One region of the Cribrihabitans neustonicus genome, then DNA from elsewhere that is predicted to be linked to it. Evidence: riboswitches for the same ligand, from Rfam matches in the RefSeq annotation. Region 1 holds a riboswitch; each other region holds the start of a gene.
What was found. Region 1 has a riboswitch for cobalamin ahead of ACOHWE_RS11980 (CbtB domain-containing protein). Riboswitches for the same ligand answer to the same signal wherever they lie in the genome.

Region 1 (7,251 bases):
AGAGATGCTGTGGGACATCGGCGGCGGCTCGGGGTCGGTCTCGGTCGAGTGGTGCCTCGCGGCGCCAGGCGCGCGGGCGGTGACGTTCGAGCCGCGCGCGGACCGCCTGGAGACCATCCGCGCCAATGCCGCGGCTTTCGGGATCGAGCACCGGATGCTGCCCGTGCAGGGCAAGGCGCCGGAGGTTCTGGCAGGCCAGCCCCTGCCCGATTGCGTCTTTATCGGCGGCGGCGGCAGCCGGGCGCTGCTGGACCACCTGTGGGAGCTGCTGCCCGCGGGTGCGCGGGTCGTGGCCAATGGCGTGACGCTGGAGACCGAGACCCTCTTGATGCAAGCCCACGCGGCGCGCGGCGGGCATCTCTTGAAGGCGGAGATCGCCGAGGCCGGCCCATTGGGCAGCATGCGCGGCTGGGAGCGTTCGCGGCCGGTGATCCAGTGGAGCGTCACGCGATGAAGGTGGCAGGCATCGGATTTCGCAGGTCTGCCACGGCGGCAGATTTGCAGGCGGCGCTGGCGCTGACCGGCGAACAGGTGGATGCCGTCGCCTCCATCGCAGAGAAGGCCGCGGCCCCCGCCATGCTGGAATTTGCCCGCGCTGCCGGTCTGCCGGTGATTGCGTTGAAAAATCAGGATATTGCCGGGGAGCAGACGCTGACCTGCTCGCCCCGGATCAAGGCGCGCTTCGGCACCGGCTCGCTGGCGGAAGCCGCGGCGCTGGCTGGTGCCCGCCATGGGGCCCCGGGCGCCGGATCGCGCCTGCTCGCCCCCAGAGTTGTCACCGCGGATGGGCTTGCCACCGCGGCCATAGCAGAAAGACTTGAGCCATGACCGTTCACTTCATTGGCGCCGGACCGGGCGCCGCCGACCTTCTGACCTTGCGCGGGCGCGACATCATCGCCTCCTGCCCGGTGTGCCTGTATGCCGGCTCGCTGGTGCCGGAGGAAATCCTGAGCCATTGCCCGGCGGACGCCAGGATCGTGAACACCGCAGCAATGGACCTGGATGCCATCATTGCGGAGATCAGGGCCGCGAATGAGGCGGGCCAGGACGTGGCCCGGCTGCATTCCGGCGATCTGTCGGTGTGGTCGGCGATGGGCGAGCAGATCCGGCGGCTGAAGGCGGAGGGTATCCCGGTGAGCGTCACCCCCGGTGTGCCGTCGTTTGCGGCGGCGGCTGCCGCGCTGGGGACCGAGCTGACCCTGCCCGGCCTTGGCCAGTCGGTGGTGCTGACGCGGACGCCGGGGCGGGCCTCTTCGATGCCTGCGGGCGAGACGCTGGAGAACTTCGCGAAGACCGGCGCGACGCTGGCGATCCACCTGTCGATCGGCAACTTGGATCACGTGGTCGAAAGCCTGACGCCGCATTATGGCGGGACGTGCCCGGTGGCCGTGGTCTACCGGGCGAGCTGGCCGGATCAGCAGATCATCCGGGCGACTTTGGAGACCTTGAAGGACGCGCTGGACGAGAAGATCTCCCGCACCGCGCTGATCCTCGTGGGCCCGGTGCTGAACGGCGAGGGGTTTGACGAGAGCTGCCTTTATGCGGCGGATTATGACCGCCGCTACCGGCCGCAAAGCGCGGACAGCCCGTGGTCGAGCTGGAGCCATGGGGATGATTGAAACAGTGTCACATGCCGCTGGCGTGAATTCAGACCTCTGCAACGCCAGCACAAAAACGCTAAGGGCCGCGCCGGACCGCGGGGCGGCGCAAACGCGCCGCCCCGAGGGGGCGGGCCGGCGCGGCCCGGCCTGCGGCCGGGCGGGACTAAAGGAGACCGCGCAATGACCCCTCCCGGACTGATGATCTCGGCCCCCTCCTCCGGCACCGGCAAGACCACCGTGATGCTGGGCCTCCTGCGGGCGCTGGCCGAGGACGGGCTCACCGTGCAGCCGTTCAAGAGCGGGCCAGACTACATCGACCCGGCCTTCCATCTGGCGGCGGCGGGGCGGGCGTCCTTCAACCTCGACACCTGGGCAATGGACGGCGCGCTGCTCGACGCGGTGGCGGGCCAGGCGGCGGGGGCGGAGATCTGCATCGGCGAGGGCTCGATGGGGCTCTACGACGGCGTGGCGACGCGCGGCCAATCCGGGTTCGGGTCTTCGGCGGAGACCGCAAAGCGCATGGGCTGGCCGGTGGTGCTGGTGGTCGATGTGGGCGGGCAGGCGCAGTCGGCGGCGGCCACGGCGCTGGGGTTCCGGGCCTATGATCCGGAACTGCCCTTTGCAGGTGTGATCCTGAACCGGGTCGCCAGCCCCCGGCATGAGCGGCTGACGCGGCTTGGCATGGAGAAGGCGGGCATCAGGGTGCTGGGCTCCCTCCCCCGCCGCGGCGACCTCACCCTGCCGGAGCGGCATCTGGGCCTCATTCAGGCGGTGGAGCATCCCGATCTGGAAGCGGCCATCGCGGGTTATGCGGCGTTCCTGCGGGAGCATGTGGACCTGGAGGCCATCAAGTCGGCCGCCCTGGCGGGCGCGGCGCCCGGCCCAGCCACGCTCCCCGAACCGCCCGCGCAGCGGATTGCGCTGGCGCGCGATGCGGCGTTTTCCTTCACCTATCCGCACCTGCTGGAAGGCTGGCGCGCGGCCGGGGCGGAGATCCTGCCGTTCTCACCGCTGGCGGACGAGGCCCCGGCCCCGGACGCCGATCTGGTCTGGCTGCCCGGCGGCTATCCTGAGCTGCATGGGCCAGCGCTGGCCGCGGCAGACACCTTCCGCGCGGGCCTGCGCAAGCACGCTGAGACACGGCCGGTGCATGGCGAATGCGGCGGCTACATGGCGCTTGGCGAGGCGCTGATCGACAAGCAGGGCAACCGGCACCGGATGGCCGGGCTGCTGGGACTGGTGACGTCTTACGAAAAGCGCAAGTTCCACCTTGGCTACCGCCGCGCCGTTCTGGAGGCGGGGATGCCGGGCTTTGCCGCGGGCTGCGCCCTGCGCGGGCATGAATTCCACTATTCCACCATCCTGGACGAGCCCGACGCGCCCTTGGCCCGGGTGATGGACGCCGACGGAAACCCGGTGCCCGAGACCGGATCGGTCAAGGGGCATGTCACCGGCACTTTCTTCCACCTGATCACCGGAGAGCGCGCATGAGCGGTTTCGTGAGTTTCGTCTCCTCCGGCCCCGGCGACCCTGAACTGCTGACCATCAAGGCGGTGAAGCGGCTAGAGGCGGCGGATGCGGTGCTGTTCGACGACCTGTCGTCGGGGCCGATCCTGTCCCACGCCCGCGCTGACGCCGATCTGGTCGGCGTCGGCAAGCGCGCAGGCCGCCCCTCGCCCAAGCAGGACCACGTAAGCCAGCTCTTGGTGGAATACGCCTCTTCCGGCGCGCATGTGGTGCGGCTGAAGTCCGGAGACTCGGGTGTCTTCGGGCGGCTGGAAGAGGAAATCACCGCGCTGCGCGCAGCCGGCATCGGTTTTGAGATCGTGCCCGGCGTCACCGCGGCCTCGGCGGCGGCGGCAGCAGCGAACATCCCGCTCACCCGGCGGATGACGGCGCGGCGGCTGCAGTTCATCACCGGCCATGACGTGACCGGCGGGCTGCCGGAGAACCTGAACCTCGCAGCCCTCGCGGATCCCGAGGCGACCACCGTGGTCTACATGGGCAAGCGCACCTTTGCGGCGCTGGCGGAAAAGCTGATGCAGGCGGGGCTGCCGCCGGAAACCCATGCGCTGGTGGCGCTGGGGGTCTCGACGCCTGCGCAGTCGCTCTATTGCCACACGGTGGGCGAGCTGCCGCAGGTCCTGCGCAAGATGGAGACCAGCGCGCCGGTGCTGATCCTCTACGGGCCCTTGGCGGACAGCGAGCTGCCCGCCGCACCAGACCACGCATCACCGAACGCATGAGCCGCCCCGCCATCACCCTCTGCCGCACCTGCCGCGATGCCGCTCCGGAGCTGCTGCCGCAGCTGGCGGCTGCCTTGCAGGAGGCAGGGCTGGCGGCGGATCTGGCTGAGGCCGATTGCATGTCCGGCTGCCGCCGCCCGCAGACGCTGGCGGTGCGGCAAAGCGGCAAGACCGCCTATCTGTTCGGAGGAATCAGCGCCGCCGACCTGCCGGACCTGATGACCTTCCTGAGGTTGTATGCCGGGAGCCTCGATGGCGATTTCGCCGATGCCCGCCCGCTGGGAGCCCTGCGGTTCAAGGCGCTGGCCCGCATCCCGGCGCACGGATGCTGAGCCGCCGTCTGCCGCGGGCGGGAAAGATTCCGGCCCGGAATTTTGGCCGGAGAATCTCCATTTTCCGGGGCCCTGCCGCGAAGCATGCGCAACAGGACGGTTTCAGCCTTGACCAGAGCGGTGCGCGGCGGGCAAAACAAACTGATACGGTGTCCAGTGGTGCCAAGCGCCAGGACTGAAACGGGAATGAGGAACGGCGGACCAAATCGCGGCGCCGCAGCCTCAACCGCCCCCGCGACTGTGAGCGGCGAGCGGCCGTCCAATGCCACTGGCGCAAGCCGGGAAGGTGGACGGCAGCAGCGACCCGCGAGTCAGGAGACCGGCCGTAGCGCAACGGAACACTTGTGCCGTCGGGTGTGACGGCAAGGAGGACAAGACATGACGACGAAAACGCTTAAGGCATCCGCCGCCGGCACCAGCCTGATCCCGGCCCTGTTTGCCGTGGTTCTGGGCCTGGGCATCATCACGCTGACCGGCCACGTGCAGGCCTCCGCCCTGCATGACGCCGCGCATGACGTGCGCCACGCCACCGGCTTCCCCTGCCACTAAGGCCATGTTCAGCCGTATTCTGACCAGCGGCCTTTTCGCTGGTGCTGCAGCAGGGTTGATTACCGCCCTGCTGCAGCTCGTTTTCGTGCAGCCGGTGCTGCTGCATGCCGAACTCTATGAATCCGGTGAGCTGGTGCATTTCGGGGGCGCGGCCATCTCGGCGCATCCCGAGCTGCCGGGCGCTGACCTGATGCGCGACGGGCTCAGCATCATCTTCACCATGCTGACTTACACCGGCTATGCGCTGGTGATGGTGGCGCTGATGTCGCTGGCCGAGCGCCAGGGCCATGCCGTCACCGCCCGCAGCGGCCTTCTGTGGGGTCTGGCGGGCTTCATCACCTTCCACTTTGCGCCCGGCCTGTCGCTGGCGCCCGAGGTGCCGGGGGTGGCGGCTGCGGACGTGGGACTGCGCCAGGTCTGGTGGACGCTGACCGTCGCCGCGGCCGGTGTTGCCATGTGGCTCATTGCCTTTGGCGGCGGGCTTACCGCCTATCTGATCGCTGCCGTGCTGCTGCTGGCCCCCCATGTGGCAGGCGCGCCGGAGCCGGAAAGCTTCTCCGGTCCGGTGCCGACCGAGATCGGCGCGCTGTTTGCCGCCCGCGCCTTCGGCGTCGGCATGGCGGCCTGGGTGCTCTTGGGCACATTCGCCGGCCATTTCTGGCAGGCGGAAGGCAAGCGCGAAGCGGCCGCGGCCTGATCCGCAGCACTTTCCGCCCCCGCTGGCCGCAGACCGGCGGGGGCGTTCTATTGATGAGGATGAGAAAATGTCCCGCTCTCTTGCTCTTTTTGCCATCGGGCTGGTCTTTGGCGGCGGCGCGGGCTTCGTGACTGCGGCCGGCAATGGCGTCACCTTCGACGGCCACGACCATGGCGGCCCGGCGCATCACGGCGGCGGCCAGGCGGAGATCGCCGGCCATGCCCATGGCACCGCCACCGACCTGCCCGCGGGCGGCGATGCGCCCCGGGTGGCGCTCGAAGTGATGAAGGACCCGATGTCCGGCTGGAACCTGCAGGCCACGACGGAGAACTTCCGCTTTGCACCGCAGAATGCCTCTGCCGCGGATGCAGCCGGAGAGGGCCATGCGCATGTCTATGTGAACGGCGAGAAGGTCGCCCGGCTGTACGGCGAGTGGCTGCATATCCCCTCCCTGCCCGCGGGCAGCGCCGAGGTGACGGTTTCGCTCAACAGCAACAGCCACAGCCCGCTGACGGTGAAGGGCGAGCCGGTCACGGCCAGCGTCACCGTGCAGTCAGATGGCGAAGGTTTGTGAGTGAAGCGCAGGCTTGCAGACGGCAGGCTTGCGGACAACAGCGCGCGGCGCCGTCTTTGGTAAGCCGCGCATCGAAGATGAAGGCCCTGGCATGATTGACCTCACCCTGATCGGCATCGGCACCGGCAACCCCCAGCACATGACGCTGCAAGCGGTTGCGGCGCTGAATGCGCAGGACGTGATCCTGATCCCCACCAAGGGCGCGGGCAAGGATGACCTCGCCGGGCTGCGCAAGGAGATCTGCGCGCAGGCGATCACGGGGGGCGGCCCGCGGATCGTGGAATTCGCCCTGCCCCGGCGCGATGAGGCAACCCGCGATTACCGCCAGCGGGTGGATGACTGGCATGACGCCATCGCGGATATCTGGTGGCGGGCGCTCATCGAAGCCCTGCCCGGCGGCGGCAAAGCGGGGTTCCTGGTCTGGGGCGACCCGGCGCTTTATGACAGCACCATGCGGATCGCCGAACGGCTCCGGGCGCGGGCGGATCTGCGGCTTGCGGTGATCCCCGGCATCACCTCGATCCAGGCGCTGACGGCGGCACATGCGGTGCCGCTGAACGAGATTGGCGCGCCCTTCACCATCACCACCGGGCGGCGGCTGCGCGAGGAAGGCTGGCCGGACAGCGCCGATACGCTGGTGGTGATGCTGGACGGTGAATGCTCCTTCCGCGCGGTTGCGCCCGAGGGCGTGGAGATCTGGTGGAGCGCCTATGCCGGGATGGCAAACGAGATCTCCATTGCCGGGCGTCTGGCCGAAGTCGCGGAGCAGATCGTCCAGACCCGCGCAAGGGCCCGCGCCGAGCATGGCTGGATCATGGATATCTACCTGCTGCGGCGCAGCGGAGGCTAGCGGCTCAACCCCTCCTGCAGAGGGCCTGAAACCGGGCCTGCGCGGCCGGGCTGGCAAAGGCCTTGAGGCGCTTGCCGAGCCGGGCGCGCGTGGCCCGCTGCTCCTGGTGCAGCAGTGCAACCAAAGCGCCAGCGGCCAGGGCCGCCTTGACCCCGGCCGGGTTGGGATCACCGCCGGGGGCGGCAAATCCGCGGGCGGCGAATTCCAAAAGCACGGTCTCCTGCTGGGCACAGTCGTTGAAGCGGCCGAGACGGTTCTGCAGGCGCCGCAAGGGCTTCAACGCCTGGGCCAGCGCCTCTTCCGGAAACAGCGGCGCAAACAGCTCCAGCTGGTAGCGCAGCTTCTTGCAGCCGATGCGCAGCGCGTGGATGTCTTCATCGGGGCTTCGATCGGTGATCTGCC
Region 2 (7,251 bases), on a different contig from region 1:
TGATCATCCCCGGCATCCGCTCCAGCCGCATCTATGTGATCGACGTGAAAGAGCCGCTGGAGGCCAAGATTCACAAGATCATCGAGCCCGAGGAGGTTTTTGCCAAGACCGGCTACTCACGCCCGCATACCATCCACTGCGGCCCGGAGGGCATCTATGTCTCCACTCTGGGCGGCGGCGGCGAGGATGGCACCGACGGCCCGCCGGGCATCTTCATCATGGATTGCGAAACCTTCGACATCCTCGGCCGCTACGAGATGGACCGCGGCGTGCAGGACAAGCAGTATGACTTCTGGTGGAACCTGCCGCGCGACTACATGGTGAGCTCGGAATGGGGACTGCCGCCGCAGTTTGAGAACGGCATCGTCCCGGAAGACCTCCTGAGCAACAAGTACGGCCACAGCCTGCACTTCTGGAACCTGCGCGAGCGCAAGAACATCCAGACCATCGACCTCGGCGAGAACCACCAGATGGCGCTGGAGATCCGCCCGGCGCATGATCCGGCCAAGCAGCACGGCTTCTGCGGCGTGGTGGTGGACACCACCAACCTGCAGGGCGCGATCTTCACCTGGTGGCGCAACGACGACGGCACCTTCGAGGCCAAGAAGACCATCACCATCGACCCGCAGCCGGCCGATCCGGACGACCTTCCGGAGCTTTTGAAAGGCTTCAGCGCGGTGCCGCCGCTGGTCACCGACATCGACCTCAGCATGGACGACCGGTTCCTCTACGTGGCGTGCTGGGGCACCGGCGAAATGCACCAGTACGATGTCTCCGACCCGATGAACCCCAAGCTGGCGGGCAAGGTGGAGCTCGGCGGGATCGTCAAGCAGACCGCGCATCCCAACGGCAAGCCCTTCGGCTATGGCCCGCAGATGGTGGAGATCAGCCGCGATGGCAAACGCGTCTACTGGACCAATTCGCTCTACTCGACCTGGGACGACCAGTTCTACCCGGGCGAGCGCGGCGCCGCGATGGTGATGGCCAATGCCGGCGCCGATGGCGGTCTCACGCTGGACGAGCGCTTCTGGGTCGACTTCCCCGAGGGCTACCGCGCCCATCAGATCCGGCTTGAGGGTGGAGACTGCTCTACCGACAGTTTCTGCTACCCTTCGGTCTAAGGAATGGAGACGGCCTGGGATACAGCGGGCCTGTTGTGGTTCGCGGTTTTTGCCTCGGGGCTGTACCACGGGGTGAACCCGGGCATGGGCTGGCCGCTTGCGGTTTCGGCGGCGCTGTTCGAGCAGCGCCGCCAGGCACTCTGGCCCGCGCTAGGGGCGCTTGGCACTGGGCATTTCCTGGCCATGCTGGCGATCCTGATGCCGTTTTCGATGCTAACCCTTCTGGTGCAGTACGAGCGTGAGCTGCGGCTCGGCGCGGCTCTGCTGGTCACCGGCATGGGGCTTTATCTGCTGGCCACCCGCCGCCACCCGCGGTTCCTGTCGCGGATTCCGCCCGCGCGCCAGGCGCTGTGGTCCTTCCTGGTGGCGCTGGCCCATGGCGCGGCGCTGATGCTGGTGCCGGTGTATCTCGGGCTCTGCGCCGCGGACGAACTGGAGGGCGGCCATGCGGCCGCGAGCTTCCTGATGACCAATACAGTGCTGGCGGCGGCGGTGGCAGTGCTGCACACGGCGGCGATGGTGCTTTCGGGCGGCGCAATGGCCTTTGCGGTGCACCGCTGGCTGGGCCTGCGGTTCCTGAACCGCGGCTGGTTCGATCTTGAGCTGCTTTGGGCCGGCTCGCTGCTGGCGGCAGGACTGCTGACTTTCTGGGCGGCGCTGGGACCGGCGGGATAGGGCCGCCCTCTCCACGGCTGGAAGGTTCCCGCCGATAGCCAGGCGGGAGGCCGGGCGGCACAAACCCGCGTGAACGCGCAGCCTCTCTCAGCGGGAAAAGGACCAGCCTGCTGGCAGGGCGGCCAACCGCCGCCGCAAGCCGGACGATCCGGCAGTTAAACGCCCGAAATCCCTCAACAATGCCTTGACCCTGGCGGCACCCGCGGCGGCTGCCTAGCTATGCCCCACGGAACGCGGAATACCCGCGGACCGCAGCAGTCGAAACAATGGAAAGAATGGAGTGTCTTACATGAAACCCTTCGCACTGACCGCCGCTGCAGTTGCCACCCTCGCCGCCGCCCCTCTTGCGGCCAAGGATGCCATGCTGGAGGCGGACGCCGACGGCAACGGCACCTATTCGCTGGAAGAGCTGCAGGCCGCCTATCCCGAGCTGACCGCCGAGACCTTTGCCACCATCGACGCCGATGCCGATGGCGAAGCCGATCAGGCGGAAGTGAACGCGGCGGCAAAAGCGGGCCTGCTCGCAGAGGCCGGCTGATCGCCGCAGGCAGGGCGGCTCCCCCACCCGCGGGGCCGCCTCGCCGCTTTCCAGTCCCGGATTGCGGCGCTTGCGCCGCAGCGCCTTGCAGTTCCCCTGCTGCGGGCGGACCCGGCACCGCTCTCCCCGCGGTGCCGGGCATTCTGTTTTCCGGCAGCGGGTCCTGCGCCGCTCCGCTCCCGCTTCATTTCCGGCAACAATTTTCTTGACCCGTTCTGCGCGCGCGGCTACGGCCTTCGTGCCGGTTCCCGCAAGGGAATAATAGGGAATCCGCCGCAGGCCCGCGCCTGCGAACCGGAACTGCCCCCGCAACTGTAGGCGCCGAGCCTCGCCCCATCCGCCACTGGGCCTCTGCCCGGGAAGGCCGGGCGAGGCTGTGACGCGCCAGTCAGGAGACCTGCCGGCCAAACACACGCAATCCGGACGGGGTGTCCGGGGGAGGAACGCGCATGACCACAGCCAAAACCGGCCCAGGCCGGACTCCAGCGCCGGGCTGCATTTTCCAGCCGGCGCACCCGATCCCTCAATTTTCAGATCGGAGCACCATATGAATGCCCTCACCCACAACTTAGCGGCCGCAGCCGCACTCCTTGGCCTTGCCGTTTCTGCCGCCGCAGCAGACACCGGTGCGGCACCCTACCCGCTGACCCTGGACAACTGCGGCCGGACCCTCACCTTCGAGGCGGCACCCGCCAGCAGCGTCACAGTGGGCCAGGCCGCGACCGAAATGCTCTATGCCCTGGGGCTGGCGAAGCAGGTCAAGGGCACCTCAGTGTGGTTCACCGCTTTGCCCGAGGCCTATGCGGAGATGGATGCAGGCGTCGAGCGGCTCTCGGACAATGACCCGAGCTTCGAGGCTGTGGTGCAAAAGCGCCCGGAGCTGGTCGCCGCGCAGTACGAATGGCACGTCGGCCCCGAGGGCGTCGTCGCCACCCGCGAGCAGTTCCACGAACTGGGCATCCAGACCTACATCCTGCCTTCGGACTGTGTGGGCAAGGACAATACCCAAGGCTCCGATGGCACCCGGATCAAGGCCTTCACCACCGAAGTGATCCACCAGGGTGTGCGCGAACTGGCTGCGATCTTCGGCGTGCAGGCGCGGGGCGACGAGCTGGTCGAAGCCCTGAAGCGGCGCGAAGCGGCGGCGGCACAGCTGGCGCAGGGGCTTGTATCTGAGGACGTCTCGGCGGTGTTCTGGTTCTCCAGCGCGGAGATGGCGGCCGACCCCTATGTTGCGGGCCGCAAGGGCGCGCCCGGCTACATGATGGAAACTCTCGGCATCCGCAACGTGGTGCAGTCGGACGAGGAATGGCCGCTCGTGGGCTGGGAGACCATCGCCCGCGCCAATCCCACCGTCATCGTGCTGGCCGAGATGAGCCGCCGCCGCTTCCCGGCCGATGACATCGAGGCCAAGCTGGCGTTCCTGCGCAGCGATCCGGTGGCGCGCGAGATGGAGGCGGTGAAGCGTAACCGGATCGTGGTGATGGACGCCCATGCGATGGACGCCACCCTGCGCAGCGTTGAGGGCCTGGAATCCCTGGCCGGGGCGCTGGACGGCTTCGGTCTTGCCAAGTGAGCCCGCAGGCTGAACCGCTGAGCGGGCAAGCGGAGTGACCGGATGAGCGCCGGCGCCCTGGCATGGGCCGTCCGTGCCCGTGCGCCGCGCTGGGTGCTGGCAGCAGTGCTGCTGGCGGCGGCGGTGCTAATGGGCGCGAGCATTGGCGAGACACCGATCCCGCCCGCGACGGTGCTGCAGGTGCTGGCCAACCGGATGTTCGGGGCGGGCTACGTGCTCGACCCGATCGACGCGGGCATCGTCTGGAACTACCGGCTGAGCCGCGCGGTGCTGGCGGCCTGCTGCGGTGCCAGCCTTGCGGTGTCGGGTGTGGTGCTGCAGGCGCTTCTGCGCAATGCGCTGGCCGATCCCTATATCATGGGGATTTCGGCCGGCGCCTCCACCGGGGCGGTAGCGGTTACGATTGCAGGAGTCGGTGCCGGTGCGGTGTCGCTCTCGGCCGGGGCCCTCGCCGGAGCGCTTACCGCCTTTGCGCTGGTGGCACTGCTGGCGCGCGCGGCCGGAGCTCAGGCCAGCGCGGCCCGGGGCGGCGCGGCGCAAATCGTGCTGGCGGGCGTGGCGGGCTCGCAGCTCTTCCATGCGCTCACCAGCCTCATTATCACCAAATCGGCCAATGCCGATCAGGCCCGCGGCATCCTGTTCTGGCTCCTGGGCAACCTGGGCGGCGCGCGCTGGGAAGACACGCTCCTGGCGCTGCCGGTGGCGCTGGCGGGCACATTGCTGATCGCGGCCCATGCGCGGGCGCTGGATGCCTTCACCTTCGGCGCCGGTTCCGCCGCTGCGCTTGGCATTGCGGTGCGCCGGGTGCAGGCGCTGCTGATCGCCGTCGCCGCCTTGCTGACCGCGGTGATGGTGAGCATAGCGGGCTCCATCGGCTTTGTCGGCCTGGTGATCCCGCATGCAGCGCGGCTGCTGGTGGGGGTGCGCCATGCCCGTCTGATACCGGCGGCGGCGCTGTCCGGAGCTGTGTTCCTGGTCGCGGCCGACATCCTGTCGCGGACCCTGATCCCGGGCCAGGTGCTGCCAATCGGGGTAGTGACCGCCTTGGCGGGCGCGCCTGCCTTTGCGCTGATCCTGGTCCGGGGGCCGCGGCAGCGATGAGGCTGGAAGCACAATCCCTCGGCTGGTCCGCGCGGCGCGCACGAATCGTCGGGGACGTGAGCCTGACGGTCGAGCCGGGGACAGTGCTGGGCCTGGTCGGGCCGAATGGTTCGGGCAAGTCCACCTTGCTGCGGCTCTTGGCGGGGTTGTTGAAACCCGCGGCGGGCCGGGTTCTGCTGGACGGCGCCCCGCTCACCGCCCTGCCGCGCCGCGAGATTGCCCGCCGCGTCGCGCTGGTGGAGCAGCAGGCGGAGACCGCCGAGCGCATCACCGTGCGCGACGCGGTGGAGCTGGGCCGCACGCCGTGGCTGTCGCTCACCCGCCCCTGGGGCCCTGAGGACGAGGCCATAACCGCGCGCGCCCTGGCGGATGTGGAGATGGCGCACCTGGCGGATCGGCCCTGGGCCACCCTGTCGGGCGGCGAGCGGCAGCGGGTGCATATCGCCCGCGCCCTGGCGCAGCAGCCCGGTCTGCTGCTGCTGGATGAGCCCACCAACCATCTCGACGTGCATCACCAGCTGTCGATCCTGTCACTGGTGGCGCGGCTCACCGTCACCACCGTGATTGCGATCCATGATCTGAACCAGGCGATGGAGTGCCACAAGCTTGGCGTGATGGACCGCGGGCGGCTGGTGGCACTGGGAACGCCGGAAGAGGTGCTCGACGCACGGCGCCTGCGCGAGACATTCGGGGTTGGCGTCACCCATCTGACCGACCCTTCGGATGGCCGCCGGATCATGCGCTTTCGCAGCTGAGCGCCAGGACCCCGCCTATGCTTCGCTTGGCATAGAAACCACAGCCCGCCGCCTGCAATCAGAGGCAGAGCTCCACAAGGGTGGTCTCCGTATTCGAATTATTTACAGATTGGCGGGAATAGTCGTTTTCCATCCGCCTCTGGCAGTTTGAATATTTGGAGATTTGCAATGTTCCGGCGTTTCCGCCCGGTCTCTGCCCTGCCGGCAGCCACCGGGCAAGCCCCGCGCCGCTCCGGTGCCCGGCACGGAAGCTGTGCCGGGTGCACGGCGGCAGTCTCCGCCGCTGCCCCTGCTGCGCCCCATGCTGCGGCCCGCGGGGCGCGTCCGGCCCGATGACCCTCAAGCGTGCCATAGTTCTGCCGGTGCTGATCAGCGCGGCCGCCTCGCTGGCGGCGGCGCTGGCGATCTGCGGCATGGCGCTCTACGCTTCGGACCGCAAGGACGCGATCCTGAGCGCTGCGCTGGAAGTGACGCGACGTGCCGACCGGGTCGGGGCGGGGATATCGGATGCCGAAGCCTACGTCCAGAAAGTGACCACAGCGCCGCTGTTGATGCCGCAGTCGGATGTGGCTCCGCGGCTGCGGCACCGTCTCGCGGCAATCAACCGGGATCTCACCGCGCTTCTGAAACTGCCGCTGCCCGCTGCGCTGCGCCGTGAGATCATGCTGCTGTCTGAAACGCATGATGAATGGTGCACGATGGCGGTGGTGCTGATCGGCATCCTGCCTGCCGAGGAACCGGCGACGCTGGAGGCGGTGAGCCTGCGCGGCCAAGCGGTTCTGGCACAGGTGCATGTGGTCAAATCGCTTGCGGCGGGCCATGCGGGCACCGCCATCGACACCGCCAACCAGAGCCTCTACCAACAGTTCGCCCTGGGGCTTGCCGGCATCTTCCTGCTGTTTGCCATCATGGTGGTCTTTGCCGCCCGCAAGGCGCACGCGATTTCGGCTGCGATGCAGACCGTGACCAGCCGCCTGCAGGCGCTGGCCAGCCAGGAGACAGTCTCCGGCCGCCGCCCGGGCGACGACCTGCCGGCGGTCTTTGCCGCGCTCGACACGCTCAGCTTAAGCCTCCGGGAGAAGAAGCGCATCGCCGAGCGGCTGCAAGAAGAAAAGGCCCGTGCCGAAGCCGCGACCGAGACCAAATCCCGCTTCCTCGCCACCATGAGCCACGAGATCCGCACCCCGATCAACGGTGTGCTTGGCATGGCCGAGGTGCTTCACGAGTCCGGCCTCACCGCCGAGCAGCGCGCGTGCACCAGCACCATCCTTGCCTCCTCAGAGGCGCTGTTGCGGATCGTAAACGACATCCTGGACTTTTCCCGGCTGGAAGCGGGAAAGACCCAGATGCTGGAGCAGCGCTTCCACCTGCGCGAGGTGATCTATGATGTTGCCACGCTGATGTCGCCCGCCGCCACCGCCAAGGGGGTGGAGATCTGCCTCGACATCTCGGGCAGCGGCCCGGGGCATTTCACCGGCGACAGCG
Region 3 (7,251 bases), on a different contig from region 1:
CTCAGGGACTATGCCGCGCTGACCGAAGAGCGTCTGAAACGCACCGCTTAATTCGCGTCCTCCGAGCCGCCGCAGAGGAGGCTTGCGGGTGCGGTGGCGCCGCTTCAGCCGCCGGACAAGCCGGACAATCAGAGCGGCGCAACCAGCTCCGGCCAAAGCACCGCGTTGCGGCGGGCAAAGGCGCCAAGGTGGCCGACGGCCCTCAGCTTGTAATCGGAGGGCTTCAGCACCCGGCGGCGCTGCGGTACTCCGCCGAACACCTCGCCAAGGCGCCAGGCGCTGACCGGCGGGATCACGTCATCATCGCTCAGCGCAATCACGTCCACTGGCACGCCCGAACGCTCCCACCTGGGGCGCGGCAGGCTGTCCCCGGTTTCCGGCAGGTAGCTTCCCGGCGTGGTGCACCAGCGCCGCCACTGCCAGTAGACCCCGGCCGGCAGGTCGGCCCCGAACCCCACCGCGCGCCCGGGGAGGAACCCGGCCAGCCGCACCGCCACGGGCACATGCCCGAACCAGAAGGCCAGCGCCAGCGCGCGGTAGGGCCAGGGATGATCGTGGTGATGCACCAAGCCGCCCGCAACCACGATCATGCGGGCGACGTCCTCGAGGTCCTCCTGCAGGGGCATCAGCATCGCCCCCAGAGAATGACCGATCACCCACAGCGGCACGCCCGCATAGTGCCGCCGCATCTCGGCCCGGGCGGCGGGCTGATCCGCCAGCGCCCATTCGGCCATTGTCGCCTTGGACCGGCGCGGGTGGCCCTGCGCCGAGCCGGCAAAATCCCGGTAGTCATAGGTGAGGCAGGCCAGCTGCTGTTCCGCCGCCAGCCAGCGCGCGAAATGCCGGTAGAAACTCTGCGGCACGCCGGTGGCGCCGTTGAGCACCACCGCGGCCCGCGCAGACCCTTCGGGGCGGAACAGCCGCCCCGCCAGTTCCGCATTGCCCGAGGCAAACCGCACGGGCTCTTCCCGGATGGCGGCGCTCTTGGCTGATGTCCCGTCCAGCATGGCAAATCCCTCCCTAGACCAACTGGTCTATTTCCACCACTGGACCATTCGGTCTAGACCTGTCAAGCTTGCACCATGCGTGACGCAACGACACCCTTCCCCGCAAATGCCCCCGAACCCGTCCATTCTGCCAAGGATCCGGCAGGCGGTGCCCCCCAGCGCCCGACGCGCGAGCGGCTGATTCTCGCCGCCGCAGTCCTGTTCCGCGACAAGGGGTTCAGCGGCGTGGGTCTTTCCGAGGTGCTGGCCGCAGCGGAGGCGCCCAAGGGTTCGCTCTACCACCATTTCCCGAACGGCAAATCCGACCTGGCGGTGGCAGCTGCCACCTGGGCCTCGGACCAGATCATGCGGGTGATCGCGGAGTCCTTCGGACCAGCTGCCAGCTTCCACGAGGGCGCGGTGACGGTGTGCCACAAACTGGCCAAGCTGTTCGATACCTCCGGCAAATGGGCGGGCTGCCCGGTCTCGGCCACGCTGTTCGCAGGACCTGAGAACGCGGAGCTGCACCAGCACGCAGCGGAACTGTTCGAGAGCTGGATCGCCGAGACCGCCGCCCACGCCCGCCGCCTCGGGATCGCGGAGGCGGATGCGCGCGCGGTGGCAGAGAATTTCTACATCCTGCTGCAGGGCGGCTGGCAGCTCGCGCGGGTGCGCCGGTCATCAGACGTGATCCGCGCCCTGCCTGCGCAGCTGGCGCTGCCGCAAACAGCATTGATGCCCTCGCAGGTGCAGATAACGGATTGACGCGGCCGCCGCCGAACCGCTACCGCTTGGGGTGACGGTTTCCTTCGGCACAGAATCTGCTGCCGCGGGATGAAAAGGGAACACGGTGCGGCCCGGCTTTGCAGCCTGGCCAATGCCGCGACTGCCCCCGCAACTGTAAGCGGCGAGCAACCCCGAAGATCACCACTGGCCCGCGGCCCAGCCGCGCCGGGAAGGATCGGGGGCGCCTTGACCCGCAAGTCAGGAGACCTGCCGTCACACGTGAAACTCGAAACCGGCGGGGTGTCCGGGGCGGGTCCGGATGGCGGCGCCGCACACGGGCGCAGAACATTTGGAACCGGTTCCGGAAGCCGCCCCGCCAAGCGCGGAGGGCGCTGATGATCTGGACGGACAAAACACATTTCTACGCCGCAACAACATGCCGGCACCTGGGCAGGCCCTGTCCGGCAGCGGAGCAGATGGCGGCCAAGCTGGCCGAGGCGATGACAAGGGCCAAGCCGCTGACGCAGGCGGACTTTTCCATATCTGGCGGCAGCGAACTGGAGGGCTGCGCCAAGGGCTGCCTGGCGCGGTTCGAAGCCAGCCATGAGAGCATCCGGGTGTTCTGCGGCGCGGGGGAGGACGCGGATCCCGCAGAGCTCGGCCGCTACGCCAATGCGATGTTCCGGCAGGATGGCCGCGGCTTCAGCGCGGCGCAGGGCGGCAGCGCCCGCCCCTGCGCGCTGATCGAGGCGCTGCCCAAGACGGCAGAGGCACGGGACGCCGAGCGGATGATGGCATTCTGAGCGGAATGCCTGGGCATAAGGCCCGCGGCCCGGCTCCGTTCTAGCCGGGGTCCTGCTCTCCGGCCCAATACGGCGCGCAGGCCCAATCCATCTGGTCCTGCGTCTCCACCGCGCAAGGGCGCACCGCGCGCAGGCGGGCAAGAGCCTTTGCGGGCGGCTCGCCGCACTCCACCATCAGCCGCAGGACCGCCATGCCTGAGCGGCCGCAGCCGCCGCGGCAATGCACCAGCACCCGGCCGCCGCCCCGCAGCGCGTGGCGCGCAGAGGCGCTGGCGGCAGGCCATTTCACTGCAATTGCGGGCGGCGGCGCCTGGAAGTCGGGCACCGGCAGATGCACCCAGCGGCAGGCGAGGCTCTGGATATCGGCGCCAAGCAGCTTGGCGCCGACGCTGGCGTGCTCGGCCTCGGTGGTGAGCGAGATCACCAGCCCGGGCTGCCAGGCACCGATATCGGCCAGGTCGCCGTGGTAGTCGCCGCTGGCGCCGGGCAGCGGGCACAGCGCGAGCGTGCCCTGCGCGACGTGCAGCGCGTGGATCGCGAGCCCGGCGGCAGCCTCGGCCGCGGGCTGCGGTTCCGCTGCCCGGCGTTCCGTCTCCTGCTGCCCCGGCTCAGACCTGCCGGGAATCTCCCTGGCCATGACGCACCCCCGCTGCTGCCCGCCCCCCCGCAAACGAGGGGCCGCCGCAATCAGCCTAGCCGCGAAAGCGCTGCCCGCCCAAGCCTTTTGGCGCAGGCCCGGCCCGCGCCGCCCGTGGGCGCCCCCTTCCGCGGTGGACGAAGCCGCCGCGCTTCCTTACGTTGCCCGCAACGCGGCCCCGCCGCCTCTTCCGAATCCGGCACGAGACATCATGAGCGACACCCCCAGCACCGTCCCCGGCAGCCCCGGCGGCCCCGGCGGCCCCGGCGGCCCCGGCCAATCCCCCTATCAGGTCCTGGCCCGCAAGTACCGGCCCGAGACCTTTGCCGACCTGGTCGGCCAGGACGCAATGGTGCGCACGCTGAAGAACGCCTTTGCCGCCGACCGCATCGCCCAGGCCTTCATCATGACCGGCATCCGCGGCACCGGGAAGACCACCACGGCGCGGATCATCGCCAAGGGCATGAACTGCATCGGCGCGGACGGCCAGGGCGGCCCCACCACCGAACCTTGCGGCAAGTGCGAGCACTGCGTGGCGATCATGGAGGGCCGCCATGTCGACGTGATGGAGATGGACGCGGCCTCGCGCACGGGCGTGAACGACATCCGCGAGATCATCGATTCGGTGCAGTACCGCGCGGCCTCGGCGCGCTACAAGATCTACATCATCGACGAGGTGCACATGCTCAGCACCTCCGCGTTCAACGCGCTCTTGAAGACGCTTGAAGAACCCCCCGCGCATGTGAAGTTCATCTTCGCCACCACCGAGATCCGCAAGGTGCCGGTCACCGTGCTGTCGCGCTGCCAGCGCTTCGACCTGCGCCGGATCGAGCCGGAGGTGATGATCTCTCTGCTGCGCCGGATTGCCACTGCCGAGGGCGCGGAGATCGCCGATGACGCACTGGCGCTGATCACCCGCGCCGCCGAAGGCTCTGCCCGCGATGCGACCTCGCTGCTCGATCAGGCGATTTCGCACGGTGCCGGAGAGACCACGGCGGACCAGGTGCGCGCCATGCTGGGGCTCGCTGACCGCGGCCGGGTGCTCGACCTGATGGACATGATCCTGAAGGGCGATGCGGCGGGAGCGCTCACCGAGCTTTCCGGCCAGTATGCCGAGGGCGCCGACCCGCTTGCAGTGCTGCGCGACCTGGCCGAGATCACCCATTGGGTTTCGGTGGTGAAGATCACGCCGGAAGCCGCCGAGGACCCCACCGTCAGTCCCGACGAGCGCGCACGCGGCCAGGCGATGGCCCAGAACCTGCCGATGCGCGTGCTGACCCGGATGTGGCAGATGCTGCTGAAGGCGCTGGAGGAGGTGGCGGCGGCGCCAAATGCCATGATGGCCGCCGAGATGGCGGTGATCCGGCTTACCCATGTGGCCGACCTGCCCTCCCCCGAGGAATTGATCCGCAAGCTGCAGGACACGCCTGCGCCGCCCCCGAATGGCGGGCCCGGCGGCACTGGCGGCAGCCCCATTCAGAGCATGGGCGGGCCTGCGGCGGGCGGGGGAGGCGGTGCCTCGGCTTACGCCTCGGCCCCGCCGCAGGGCGCACCTTATGGGGCCGGATCGGGCCAGACCACGGCCTCCGCAGGCGGTGCGGGACAGGCGGCGGCGCTAGCGCCCCGCACCAGCCCGGCCCTGGCGCGCTACCCCTCGTTCGAGCATGTGGTCGAACTGATCCGCACGAACCGCGACGTGAAGCTGCTGGTGGAGGTGGAAACCGGAGTGCGGCTGGTCGCCTACCAGCCCGGCCGGATCGAGTTCACCCCCGCTGCGCAGGCGCCGCGCGACCTCGCCGCGCGTCTGGGCACCGCGCTGCAGAACTGGACCGGCAGCCGCTGGGTGGTGACCATCGCCCCCGATGGCGACGCGCCGACCATCGCCGAGGTGCGCGACGCCGAGGAAAACGCCCTGCGCCAGAAAGCCACCGCGCATCCGCTGGTGCAGGCGGTGCTGGAGACCTTTCCCAACGCCAGGATTAAGCAGATCCGCACCGCCGAGGAGATCGCCGCCGGCGCCGCCGCCGAAGCGCTGCCCGAAGTCGAAGACGAGTGGGACCCGTTCGAGGACGGCTGAGCGCCTTTGAGCGCCGGGCCTGAGCCTGCGGAAAACCCACCCTGCCCCGGTCTCGCCCCTTGTCTGAGGCCGGTGGCGCCCGTATCTACGCTGCAAACCGGAATCCTAGGAGAAGACAGATGTTCAAAGGCCTCGGCGGTCTTGGCGACATGGCCAAGATGATGAAATCGGCGCAGGAGCTGCAGACCAAGATGGCGGAAATGCAGGAAGAGCTGCACAACGTTCTGGTCACCGGCGAAGCGGGCACCGGGCTGGTGAAGGCCACCGCCTCGGCCAAGGGCGAATTGAAGGCGCTGGACATCGACCCGTCGATCTTCAACGGCGACGACAAGGAAGTGGTCGAGGACCTGATCCTCGCCGCGATCAAGGACGCCCAGGCCAAGGCGGCGGAAAAAGCACAGGAAGAGATGACCAAACTGACCGAAAGCATGGGCCTGCCAAAGGACATCAAGCTGCCGTTCTGAAGCCCGCTCACGGCAGGTGCAACGGATGAGGCGGCCGCGGGCCGCCTTTTCTCTGTCCGCCGTTCGGCGCGCCCGCCCGCGGCAAACAAACCCCGGACATTTTACCGCCCCGGCCTTGCGCTCCCCCGCCCCGGCCCTCCTATATGAAACGGCAAGGAAAGGTCTTGAGCGATGAACGACAACCCCACCGGCGAAATCGAGACGCTGATAGCCCTGATGGCGAAACTGCCGGGGCTGGGGCCGCGCTCGGCGCGCCGGGCGGTTCTGCACCTGATCCGCAAGCGCGCGCTCCTGCTGACGCCGCTGGCTGACGTGATGGGAGAAGTCGCCGCCAGCGCCCGCGAGTGCCTGAACTGCGGCAACGTGGGCACCGATGACATCTGCCCGATCTGCCAGGACGAAGCGCGCGCCAATGGCGAATTGTGCGTGGTGGAGGATGTCGCCGACCTCTGGGCGATGGAGCGCGCAGGCGTGTTCAAGGGCCGCTACCACGTGCTCGGCGGCACGCTGTCGGCGCTGGATGCAATCGGGCCAGAAGAGCTGCGCATTCCGCGGCTGGTGGACCGGGTCGGCGCCGAGGCGGTGCGCGAGGTGATTCTTGCGCTCAATGCTACCATCGAGGGCCAGACCACGGCGCATTACATCGCCGACCAGCTGCAGGGCCAGGTCCGGCTCACCTCCCTGGCTCAAGGAGTGCCGATCGGCGGCGAGCTGGACTATCTCGACGACGGCACAATCTCGGCCGCGCTGAGGGCGCGCAAGGAAATCTGACGGCACGGGAGGAAGTAAAATTCCGGCGGAACTTTGGCCGGGAAAGCGTGCTTTTTCCAAGGTCCCCGCAAACCCCAGCGGGCCGTCCCGCCCGGTCAGCGCAGCACCGCGCGGTAGAGCTGTTCCTTACAGAAGGGTTTGGCCAGCACCTCGACTCCTGAGAGATCCGGATAGCCGGCCGCGGCTGCACTGACGGCGAAGCCGCTCATCATAACGCAAGGCAGGCCTGGCTGCAGCGCCCGCAGCGCGGCGAGGGTTTCCCAGCCGCAGCGGCCCGGCAGGTTCATGTCGATCACCGCCCCGCTGAGCGGGGCGCCGCGGCGCAGCACCTCCAGCGCCGCCGCATGGCCATCCGCCAGCTCCACCGCGCAGCCCTTGAGCCGCAGCAGCCCCGCCACGGCACGGCAGACGGTATCCTCGTCATCAACCACAAGGATGCGCCGCTGCCCGGGGCCGGCCGGAGGGTGCGCGGCCCTGGCGGCGGCCGCGCCGCGGGCGGCGGGTTCAGCCAGAGGGAAATAAAGCCGGAAGCAGCTGCCCTTTCCCACAGCGCTTTCCACCGCTGCGGCGCCGCCATGGCGGCGCAGGGTGCCAAGCGCAGCCGCCAGGCCCAGCCCATGCCGGCCGGGCTGCGTGGAAAAGAAGGGATCGAAGATCCGCGCCCGGATCTCGGCCGACATGCCGGTCCCGCTGTCGCGCACCTCCAGCGCGGCGCAGGGGCCTTGCGGCAGATGACTGCCGTTCAGCATGGCGGCGCGGTCGAATGCGCTGGGAGCCGCGCGGGCGG
Region 4 (7,251 bases), on a different contig from region 1:
GAGACACCCGCCGTGGAGTACCTTTTCGACGAGGAGGACACGCCGCTGCCCAGCCTGGGCGGTATCGAAGGGGCGCTGGAAAAGCGTACCCGGCACCGGCGGGCGCTGCTGCGGATGCTGTTCGACTACTTCGGAGAGCGGCGCCTTATCCTATGCCTCGACCCGTCCGGCATGGAGCTTATGCGGGATTTCACTTCGGACCGGGCCAAGGTGCGGCTCCTGCATATTGAGTGCCGTTTTTCGGATGAGTACCTGAAGGGCCATGCCCGCCGGGTCGGGCTGGCCGGCGCGCAGACCCCGGCGGCAGCGCTGGAGCGCCTCTTGCCCGCGATCCGCAACGATATCCTGCATGAGGCGGCGCAGATCGAGGAGGCGGGGTTTGCCAGTCTCTACCGCTTGAGCGAAGGCGGCAGTCCGGAGGAGAATGCGAGCCAGCTCGCCGCTTTCCTGGGCCTGCCCCAGGAGCGGGCGGCGGCCATCGTTCAGGCGCCCGGACTGTTTGAGGACTGAACAGGACCGCACGAGGATAACCCAGGACCCGGAGGCCCTGGGTGCTTTCAGGCGCGGCTCAGATCTCCACCTCGACCTGGCCGATCGGGTTGGAGCAGCAGGCGAGGATGTAACCGGCGTCGATGTCCTCTTCCGAGATGCCGCCGTTGTGCACCATGTGCACGTCGCCCGCGGTCTTCTTCACCTTGCAGGTGCCGCAAATGCCGAAGGTGCAGCCCGAGGGGATGTTGAGACCGGAAGCCTTGGCCACTGCCAGCACCGTATCGGTTTCGGCGCAAGCGGCAGTGACCCCGGAGGCGGCGAAGCGGATTACGGCCGGGGCCGTGTCGGCGGGCACCACATCGTCGATCTCGGGCGCGTCGGCTTCGGTCTCCACCGGGGCGCCAAAGCTTTCCTGGTGGTAGTTCTCCATGTCGAAGCCGAGGCCGTTCAGCATGTCGCGCACCGCCTGCATGAAGGCATCCGGGCCGCAGCAGTAGACCTCGCGCTCCAGGTAGTCCTGGGCCATCAGGCCGAGCATGATCTGGTTGAGCTGGCCGCGGTAGCCGGTCCAGACCTGGTAGGGGTCGTCCTCCTCCACCACGAAATGAAGCTTGATGCCCGGCACCCGCGCCGCCATGCCTTCAAGCTGGCGGCGGGCGATGATCTCGCTCGGGCGCTTGGCGCAGTTTATGAAGCAGACGTCGGGCGACTGGCCGCGGTCGAACAGGTACTGGGTCATCGACAGGCTGGGCGTGATGCCGGAGCCTGCGGAGATGAACAGGAACTTGCCGTTCGGCCGCTTCGGCAGGGTGAAGAGACCCGCGGGTCCGGAGGCCTTGAGCCGCATCCCCGGACGCAGGTGGTCGAGCATCCAGCGGGTGCCGATACTGTCCGCCTGCGCCTTCACCGTGACCGAGATCGACAAGGGCCGCGAGGGCGAGGAGCTGATCGTGTAGGTGCGCCAGACGGTGCCTTCGGGCACCGGCAGCTCCAGCGTGAGGAACTGGCCGGGCTGGTACTTGAACCAGCAGCCCGAGGGCGCGCGGAAGCTGAAGGTGGCGGTGTTGGGCGCCTCCGGCACGACGGTGACGCATTCCAGCATCTCGTCGTCCTTCCACGCCAGCGTTTCGTCCAGCGTCTCGAAATTCGCAAGCAGTCCCATGCGCTTACTCCGCCGCGATCAGGTTGCGCCCGGTCAGCGCGCGCATGAGCTGCGCACCGTACCAGTTGGTGAACTGGATGACGCCGCTTTCCTGGCTCGGCGAGTACGGGCCGGGCTCGTAGGCGGGCGAGTTGATGCCGCGCTGGTTGTCCTCGACCACGATGCGGTCCTCGTCGTTGGTGGCGGTCCAGACCTCGGTCAGGCGCTTGAGGTCATAGTCCTGCCCCTCCACCGCGTCCTTGTGGACCAGCCACTTGGTAGCGACTTCGGTCTCGGTCGGGCTGATCGGGGTCACGCGGAACACGATGGAGTGATCCGGCAGGAAGTGGTTCCAGGTGGTCGGGTAGTGGAACTTCAGCAGCGTGCCCGCATCCGCGAAGGGCACCCGGCCGAGCGGCTTGGCGACCGCGGCCTTGCCGTCCATCGTGTAGCTCTCGGCGCCTTCGTTCAGCGGCATCCGCGCCAGGCGGTACTGGCCGCGGGCGTCGATCTGGAACTGCGCCGGGCAGCCCGCGCCCTCGATCCGGTCGAAATGCTTCTGCAGGTGCGGCGGGGTCTCGCCGCCTTCGACGCCGGTGACGGAAGGATCCTCGGGGAAGGTGCGGCAGAGCGCAGGGTGGTTGCCGCCGCAGTGGTAGCACTCGCGGTTGTTCTCCCAGACCAGCTTCCAGTTGCCGTTCTCGACGATGGTGCTTTCATGCGCGATCTTCGCGTTCGTGAGGTCATGCGGCGTCAGGTAGGGGCGCGCAAGTTCCGCGAAGGTGTCGAAATCGGGGGCCTGATCGGCGAGGCAGATGTAGATCAGCCCGGCAAGGTCGCGGCAGTGGACCGGTTTCAGCCCGTGTTTGGAGGCGTCGAAATCCGGACCCATGTCGCGCGCCCAGAGGAGCTTGCCGTCAAGCTCGTAGGTCCACTGGTGGTAGGGGCAGACCAGCTTGGGCGAACTGCCCTTCTTCGCCTTGCAGACCACCGAGCCGCGGTGGCGGCAGGCGTTGTGGAAGGCACGCACCTCTCCATCGCTGCCGCGCACGATGATGACGTTGTAGCTGCCGACCTGGTGGGTGACGTAATTCCCGGGCTTCGGGATTTCGCAGGCGGGGATGGCAAACAGCCACTCACGGTAGAAGATCTGGCGCAGGTCCAGATCGAAAACGCCCGGATCAGTATAAAACGCCTGTTCGAGGGAATAATTCTGCTGCCGCGCCATCAGCTTGGCCAGGATTTCGCTGTCCTGAAGCATCTGCATCTCTCCTGAAGCCGCATCCCCGCGGCCCTGTTGGCTGGGTGCGGGCATGAGCCGGGAGAGGCCGCTGGCACGCGCCCGCAACCGCCCTGCCGCTGCCCGCGGTTGACGTTTCCTGGCAAGGCTGGTTTCCGGACTTGCCCGGGGCCGCCTGCGGCGGGCATGGCACCTTCCCGAAGCGCGCGCCTCAGTGGTGATCTGCCATGCCTTGCCCGGGTTCACCGTTGCGGGGGCAGTGCCGGAATTTCACCAGCTTCCCAATTCTCCGCCCCGAAGGACGGCACCTTGCTGCGGCGGAAATTGCCCTCTTTCCACGGTCTTGACGGCGACAAATCCGACCGGCCGAAACCGGAAAAAGACATAGGGGTTCTGCGTCCCGGAGCCGGTTCAGGCGGCGGGATATCAAACCGGCACTCTGCCCTCTGTTTGCGGCAAGGCCCTGAGGACCCGCCGCTTTCCAGCGCGGCGCCCTCCGAATCGCTGCCCAGGCTAAAGGCCAGCTGCACGCCTGCACACAGACACGCTTTCCGGGTATACTTGGCGGCACGAGGCGGCAGGGGTTGAGGGAGTTTCAGATGACGACTGGCCATGTTTTCATTGCAACCAGCCTGGACGGATACGTGGCCCGGCAGGACCATTCGCTCGATTGGCTGACCCGGCAGCCAGGCACGAGCGACGAGGAAAGCGGCTTTGCCGCCTTCATGGACAGCGTCGACGGCCTTGTCATGGGGACGGGGTCTTTCCGCAACGTGCTCGGGTTCGGACAGTGGCCCTATTCAAAGCCCGTGATCGTCCTGAGCAGCAGCCTGACCAGCGGGGACGTTCCCGGGCACCTGCAGGACAAGGTCCGGCTGAGCCGCGCGTCTCCCGCCGGCCTCATGCAAGAGCTGCAGCAGGAAGGCTGGAGACGCGCCTACATTGATGGCGGCAGACTGGTGCAATCGTTCCTGCGCCAAGAGCTGATCGCCGATCTCACCATCACCACGGTACCGGTGCTGATTGGCAGCGGCATTCCGTTGTTCGGGCCTCTCGACAGCGACATCGGGCTGGAGCTGATGGCTTCGCGCCGGCTTGGCACCGGAATGGTCCAGAACACCTACCGGATCGTGTGACTGCGCGGCCGCCCCGTGGGACGGCCGCCCGTGGTCACTTCGACTTCCAGCTGTCCAGCCAGCGCCTGAACCGGCCGCCGCGTTCGGAGATCGCATCGCCCGCGGCGTAGAAGCTGTCCTCCACCTGCTCCACCATCGGGTCGATCCGGGCGCGGCGGAAGCGGCGCCAGCGCACGTAAATGGCCCAGAACAGCGCTGCCAGCAGTACCAGGATGATAATCGTGGGCCAGTTGGTGGGCTTGTCGTCAGGCCCGGCCACCGTCTTGATCGAGACCGCGTTGGGAAAGGCCGACAGGAACTCGTTGCGCCAGCCGTAATGCATCACCGCCACCCACTCGGGGTTGGCCTTGGTGGAGATCGCATCATTGGCATCGGTATAAAGGTTCGCGGTGTCGAACTTGAAATAGGGCGGCCAGTTCCAACCGGTGTCTTCGTTACGGTAGACGATGGCGCGGCCGTTGGGGCGCACCGCCTGGATGAACTGCACATCGCGGTTCTGCAGCTCGGCCGACTGATCGTCCGGTGTCGACCAGAAGATCCGGGTCCAGTCGTTAAGCTCCTGACGTTCCTCGTAAGTGTTGACGATGCGCACCACGTCATATTGCGGCAGCGTGTAATGCAGGAAGGCGCCGATCACCAGCCAGACCAGGATCAGGACGCCCCATTTGATGTATCGCATCGGCAGCACCTCACATGAAGTTAATGACGTAGACCAGGAGCGCGATCGCCCCCAGCGGAATGATGTAGACCAGCAGGATCAGACGGCGCCGGAACGAGCGGTCGTATTGTTTCAGCCCCCGCTGGATGAAGGCCGCGCGGTCGCCGGTCAAGCCCTTGTGTTTCCAGTGGCGCTTGAGCTTGGCGCGCCGCACCTCGCGCGAGTAGAGCGAGACGGCAGCATAGACCACCGTGAGCCCGACCGCGAGGAGCAGCACCAGCCGCAGGAAGCCGAACATTCAGCGCCCCCGCCCGCGTCTTACCGCGCCCCAGGGGCCGACCCGCTCCACCAGCCGCTCGGACCGGACGCTCTGGCCGCGCGGGCCCCAGGGCAGCGCCGGGGTCTTGCCCTCCATGTCTGGCTCGTGGCCAAAAAGCGCAGCCCGGGCGCCCGCCTTGTCGACGGCGTATTCACGGGCGAGGAACTCTGCCGCGTAAGTCTTCTTGGCCTCGGGCCAAGTGCTGTAGAGACGGTAGAAAGCCTGTTTGTGGCAGATGAAGAGCTGGCGGAAGTCGCGCGGGGCGAGCTCAGCCAGCAGCATGTTCACCAGCTCCGCCTCGGGCGTGTCACTCGCGCGCAGGGCATAGAAGAACGCCGGATGGCTCGGGCGCATGCTGGGGCGCGGGCCGCCGTCCTCGGCCCAGCGCAGAAGCGCCGCGAGCCCTTCGTATTCCGCGGGCAGGTCCTGCGCATGGCGCGCCACGAGCCGCCGCAAGCCGCTGCGCGGCAGGTCGGAAAGGTCCACGCCCTGCTCCGCCAAGGCGCTCACCGCGATGAAGTCCATCTTCTGCCGCGAGACCGCCGCCCCGTCGATGCCGCGGGCCTGCGCCACTGGCTCGGCCAGGCCATTAAGCTTGAGGAACTCGGCGATCTGCTGGCGGTCGTCGAGCGTGAAGACATGTTTCAGCGGCAGCTTGCCCTCGGGCCGCTCGGCGCTGGCGATCATCGCCGGGTGCGCCAGCCCCGGAAACAGGTAGAGCCCGCCGAAATGCGCGGTCCAGAAGTTCTGCTGCTCGAAGACCTCCTGGCCGAGCCGCACCGGGTTGCGGGTGACGTCGCCGGATTTCTCTGCCGTCTCGATCATCTCGGCAATCAGCGCATCGTCGAACCAGCCGTCCTCCTCGCTCTTGAAGCGCTCCACCAGTTCGGCCAGCCTGTCTGCGTGCTTAAGCGTGCCGCGGGTGGTGTCGGCCTCGATCCGCACCTGGCGGATGTCGAAGAGCTTGGCGGGGCTCGAGACCTCGAAGACCGAGTTCACCATTTCGCCCGCCACTGCGTCCGTCGCGGTGAGGGCAAAGAGCTGGCGCTCGTTCGCAGTGATGAAGCGGCGCAATATATCGCGGCTGGTGGAGAACTGCGCATTCAGGAGCGGACAGCGCTGCTGCTCGGTCGAGAGCAAAATGAACTGCCGGTTCACGCCCGCATGGTTGAGGTAGAAAATGTCATTGAGCTCATCGCCGACCTCGGGCGAATAGCCGGAGATATCGACGTGGAAATCGTTGAGCGCGGTGGTCTTGCCGGTCAGATGCATCAGCGCGCGGTTATAGCGCTCCACCAGCGCGGGCGAGGCCACGTGGAAGAGGTTGCCGAACATCAGGCCGCGGTCGATGAGGCGTTTCAACTCAACTCCTCCAGTTTTTCGTATTCACTCAGTTCGACTTTGAGTCTTTCCCACTCCATCTTTAGGTACCGATTGACCAAGTTCGTCAGGCCAAAGGCAATATCTTCTTTCTGTTCAGCATCACGCTCGTTGATGAGTTTAATCAGTGTGTTGAAAATATCTTGAGATAATTCCTCTTGCGGATTCATCCGGAGTAATACTCTTTGGACACACGCTTTTATGTCGAATATCGCGGCTTGCTGGCTTTTGTTTTGAACAGGCACTGCCGCCAGAATCGTCGCAAAATCTTTTCTAAGTTCATCAATCCATTGCTGACGGAAGTCTGCCAGTTTCATGCGTCGGGAGAGTTCGAGCTGCAGCCTTCTTTCATTTGCAGCTCGGTTTTCGGCGGCCTCACGGCTTTTGGCTGATCTAGCCTCCACTGATCGATTTACAGCAACGGTAACCCCTCCAGTAAGCAAGGGGATTGCAACTATCGTTACGAGCTCTTTGTGTGTGACCAGCCACTGGTTCCAGTCGAGAAGGAAATCGAAACTCACCCCTTCCCCTCCAGATACCGCCGCTTCGCCTCTTCCTGCCGCCCGAAATCGCGCACCATGGCCTCGATCGCGGCCTCGTCGGATTTCTCGGCATAGCGGAACTCGCTGTCGGCGTAGCGGTTGATCTCCTGGATTACCATCTCCGCCGTCACCGGGCGGCGCAGCTCGGCGATCATGGCGCATTTCTCCTCGTACCCCTTGGCCAGGAACAGCTCGGGGTTCTCCATCCATTCGTCCGGCAGCTCGAAATCCATCGCGCGGACCTTCACCGCATCGGTGATGTTCTTGATCGCGCGGCCGGTGAAGCGCGGGTCCACGGCCTGGATTGCCTTGAGGTAGGTGCCGAGCTTGGCGAGGCTGTCGA

Region 2: linked by a shared signal. The riboswitch ahead of ACOHWE_RS14105 (ABC transporter substrate-binding protein) and the one ahead of ACOHWE_RS11980 (CbtB domain-containing protein) in region 1 are both predicted to bind cobalamin.
Region 3: linked by a shared signal. The riboswitch ahead of ACOHWE_RS14730 (hypothetical protein) and the one ahead of ACOHWE_RS11980 (CbtB domain-containing protein) in region 1 are both predicted to bind cobalamin.
Region 4: linked by a shared signal. The riboswitch ahead of ACOHWE_RS08005 (aromatic ring-hydroxylating oxygenase subunit alpha) and the one ahead of ACOHWE_RS11980 (CbtB domain-containing protein) in region 1 are both predicted to bind cobalamin.

What each region holds. Positions count from the first base shown of each region.
Region 1 covers NZ_JBMERQ010000004.1:119,853-127,103, forward strand. The annotation lists gene cbiE (precorrin-6y C5,15-methyltransferase (decarboxylating) subunit CbiE) at 1-454, shown strand, start outside; gene ACOHWE_RS11955 (cobalamin biosynthesis protein) at 451-828, shown strand; gene cobM (precorrin-4 C(11)-methyltransferase) at 825-1,619, shown strand; gene ACOHWE_RS11965 (cobyrinic acid a,c-diamide synthase CobB) at 1,782-3,092, shown strand; gene cobA (uroporphyrinogen-III C-methyltransferase) at 3,089-3,847, shown strand; gene ACOHWE_RS11975 (DUF1636 family protein) at 3,844-4,179, shown strand; cobalamin riboswitch at 4,310-4,521, shown strand; gene ACOHWE_RS11980 (CbtB domain-containing protein) at 4,558-4,728, shown strand; gene ACOHWE_RS11985 (CbtA family protein) at 4,733-5,425, shown strand; gene ACOHWE_RS11990 (hypothetical protein) at 5,493-5,999, shown strand; gene cobF (precorrin-6A synthase (deacetylating)) at 6,091-6,849, shown strand; gene ACOHWE_RS12000 (CHAD domain-containing protein) at 6,854-7,251, opposite strand, start outside.
Region 2 covers NZ_JBMERQ010000006.1:113,324-120,574, reverse strand. The annotation lists gene ACOHWE_RS14120 (selenium-binding protein SBP56-related protein) at 1-1,121, shown strand, start outside; gene ACOHWE_RS14115 (hypothetical protein) at 1,125-1,796, shown strand; gene ACOHWE_RS14110 (EF-hand domain-containing protein) at 2,086-2,334, shown strand; cobalamin riboswitch at 2,560-2,753, shown strand; gene ACOHWE_RS14105 (ABC transporter substrate-binding protein) at 2,882-3,910, shown strand; gene ACOHWE_RS14100 (FecCD family ABC transporter permease) at 3,953-5,011, shown strand; gene ACOHWE_RS14095 (ABC transporter ATP-binding protein) at 5,008-5,766, shown strand; gene ACOHWE_RS14090 (response regulator) at 6,099-7,251, shown strand, end outside.
Region 3 covers NZ_JBMERQ010000007.1:47,679-54,929, forward strand. The annotation lists gene ACOHWE_RS14715 (SRPBCC family protein) at 1-51, shown strand, start outside; gene ACOHWE_RS14720 (alpha/beta hydrolase family protein) at 129-1,007, opposite strand; gene ACOHWE_RS14725 (TetR/AcrR family transcriptional regulator) at 1,083-1,751, shown strand; cobalamin riboswitch at 1,770-2,001, shown strand; gene ACOHWE_RS14730 (hypothetical protein) at 2,108-2,515, shown strand; gene ACOHWE_RS14735 (protein-tyrosine phosphatase family protein) at 2,556-3,152, opposite strand; gene ACOHWE_RS14740 (DNA polymerase III subunit gamma/tau) at 3,364-5,229, shown strand; gene ACOHWE_RS14745 (YbaB/EbfC family nucleoid-associated protein) at 5,349-5,693, shown strand; gene recR (recombination mediator RecR) at 5,865-6,464, shown strand; gene ACOHWE_RS14755 (hybrid sensor histidine kinase/response regulator) at 6,560-7,251, opposite strand, start outside.
Region 4 covers NZ_JBMERQ010000002.1:607,367-614,617, reverse strand. The annotation lists gene ACOHWE_RS08015 (DUF5928 domain-containing protein) at 1-510, shown strand, start outside; gene ACOHWE_RS08010 (FAD-binding oxidoreductase) at 569-1,654, opposite strand; gene ACOHWE_RS08005 (aromatic ring-hydroxylating oxygenase subunit alpha) at 1,659-2,894, opposite strand; cobalamin riboswitch at 3,003-3,200, opposite strand; gene ACOHWE_RS08000 (dihydrofolate reductase family protein) at 3,473-4,009, shown strand; gene ACOHWE_RS07995 (DUF1523 family protein) at 4,044-4,688, opposite strand; gene ACOHWE_RS07990 (hypothetical protein) at 4,699-4,965, opposite strand; gene ACOHWE_RS07985 (DUF6638 family protein) at 4,966-6,348, opposite strand; gene ACOHWE_RS07980 (hypothetical protein) at 6,345-6,887, opposite strand; gene ACOHWE_RS07975 (AAA family ATPase) at 6,884-7,251, opposite strand, start outside.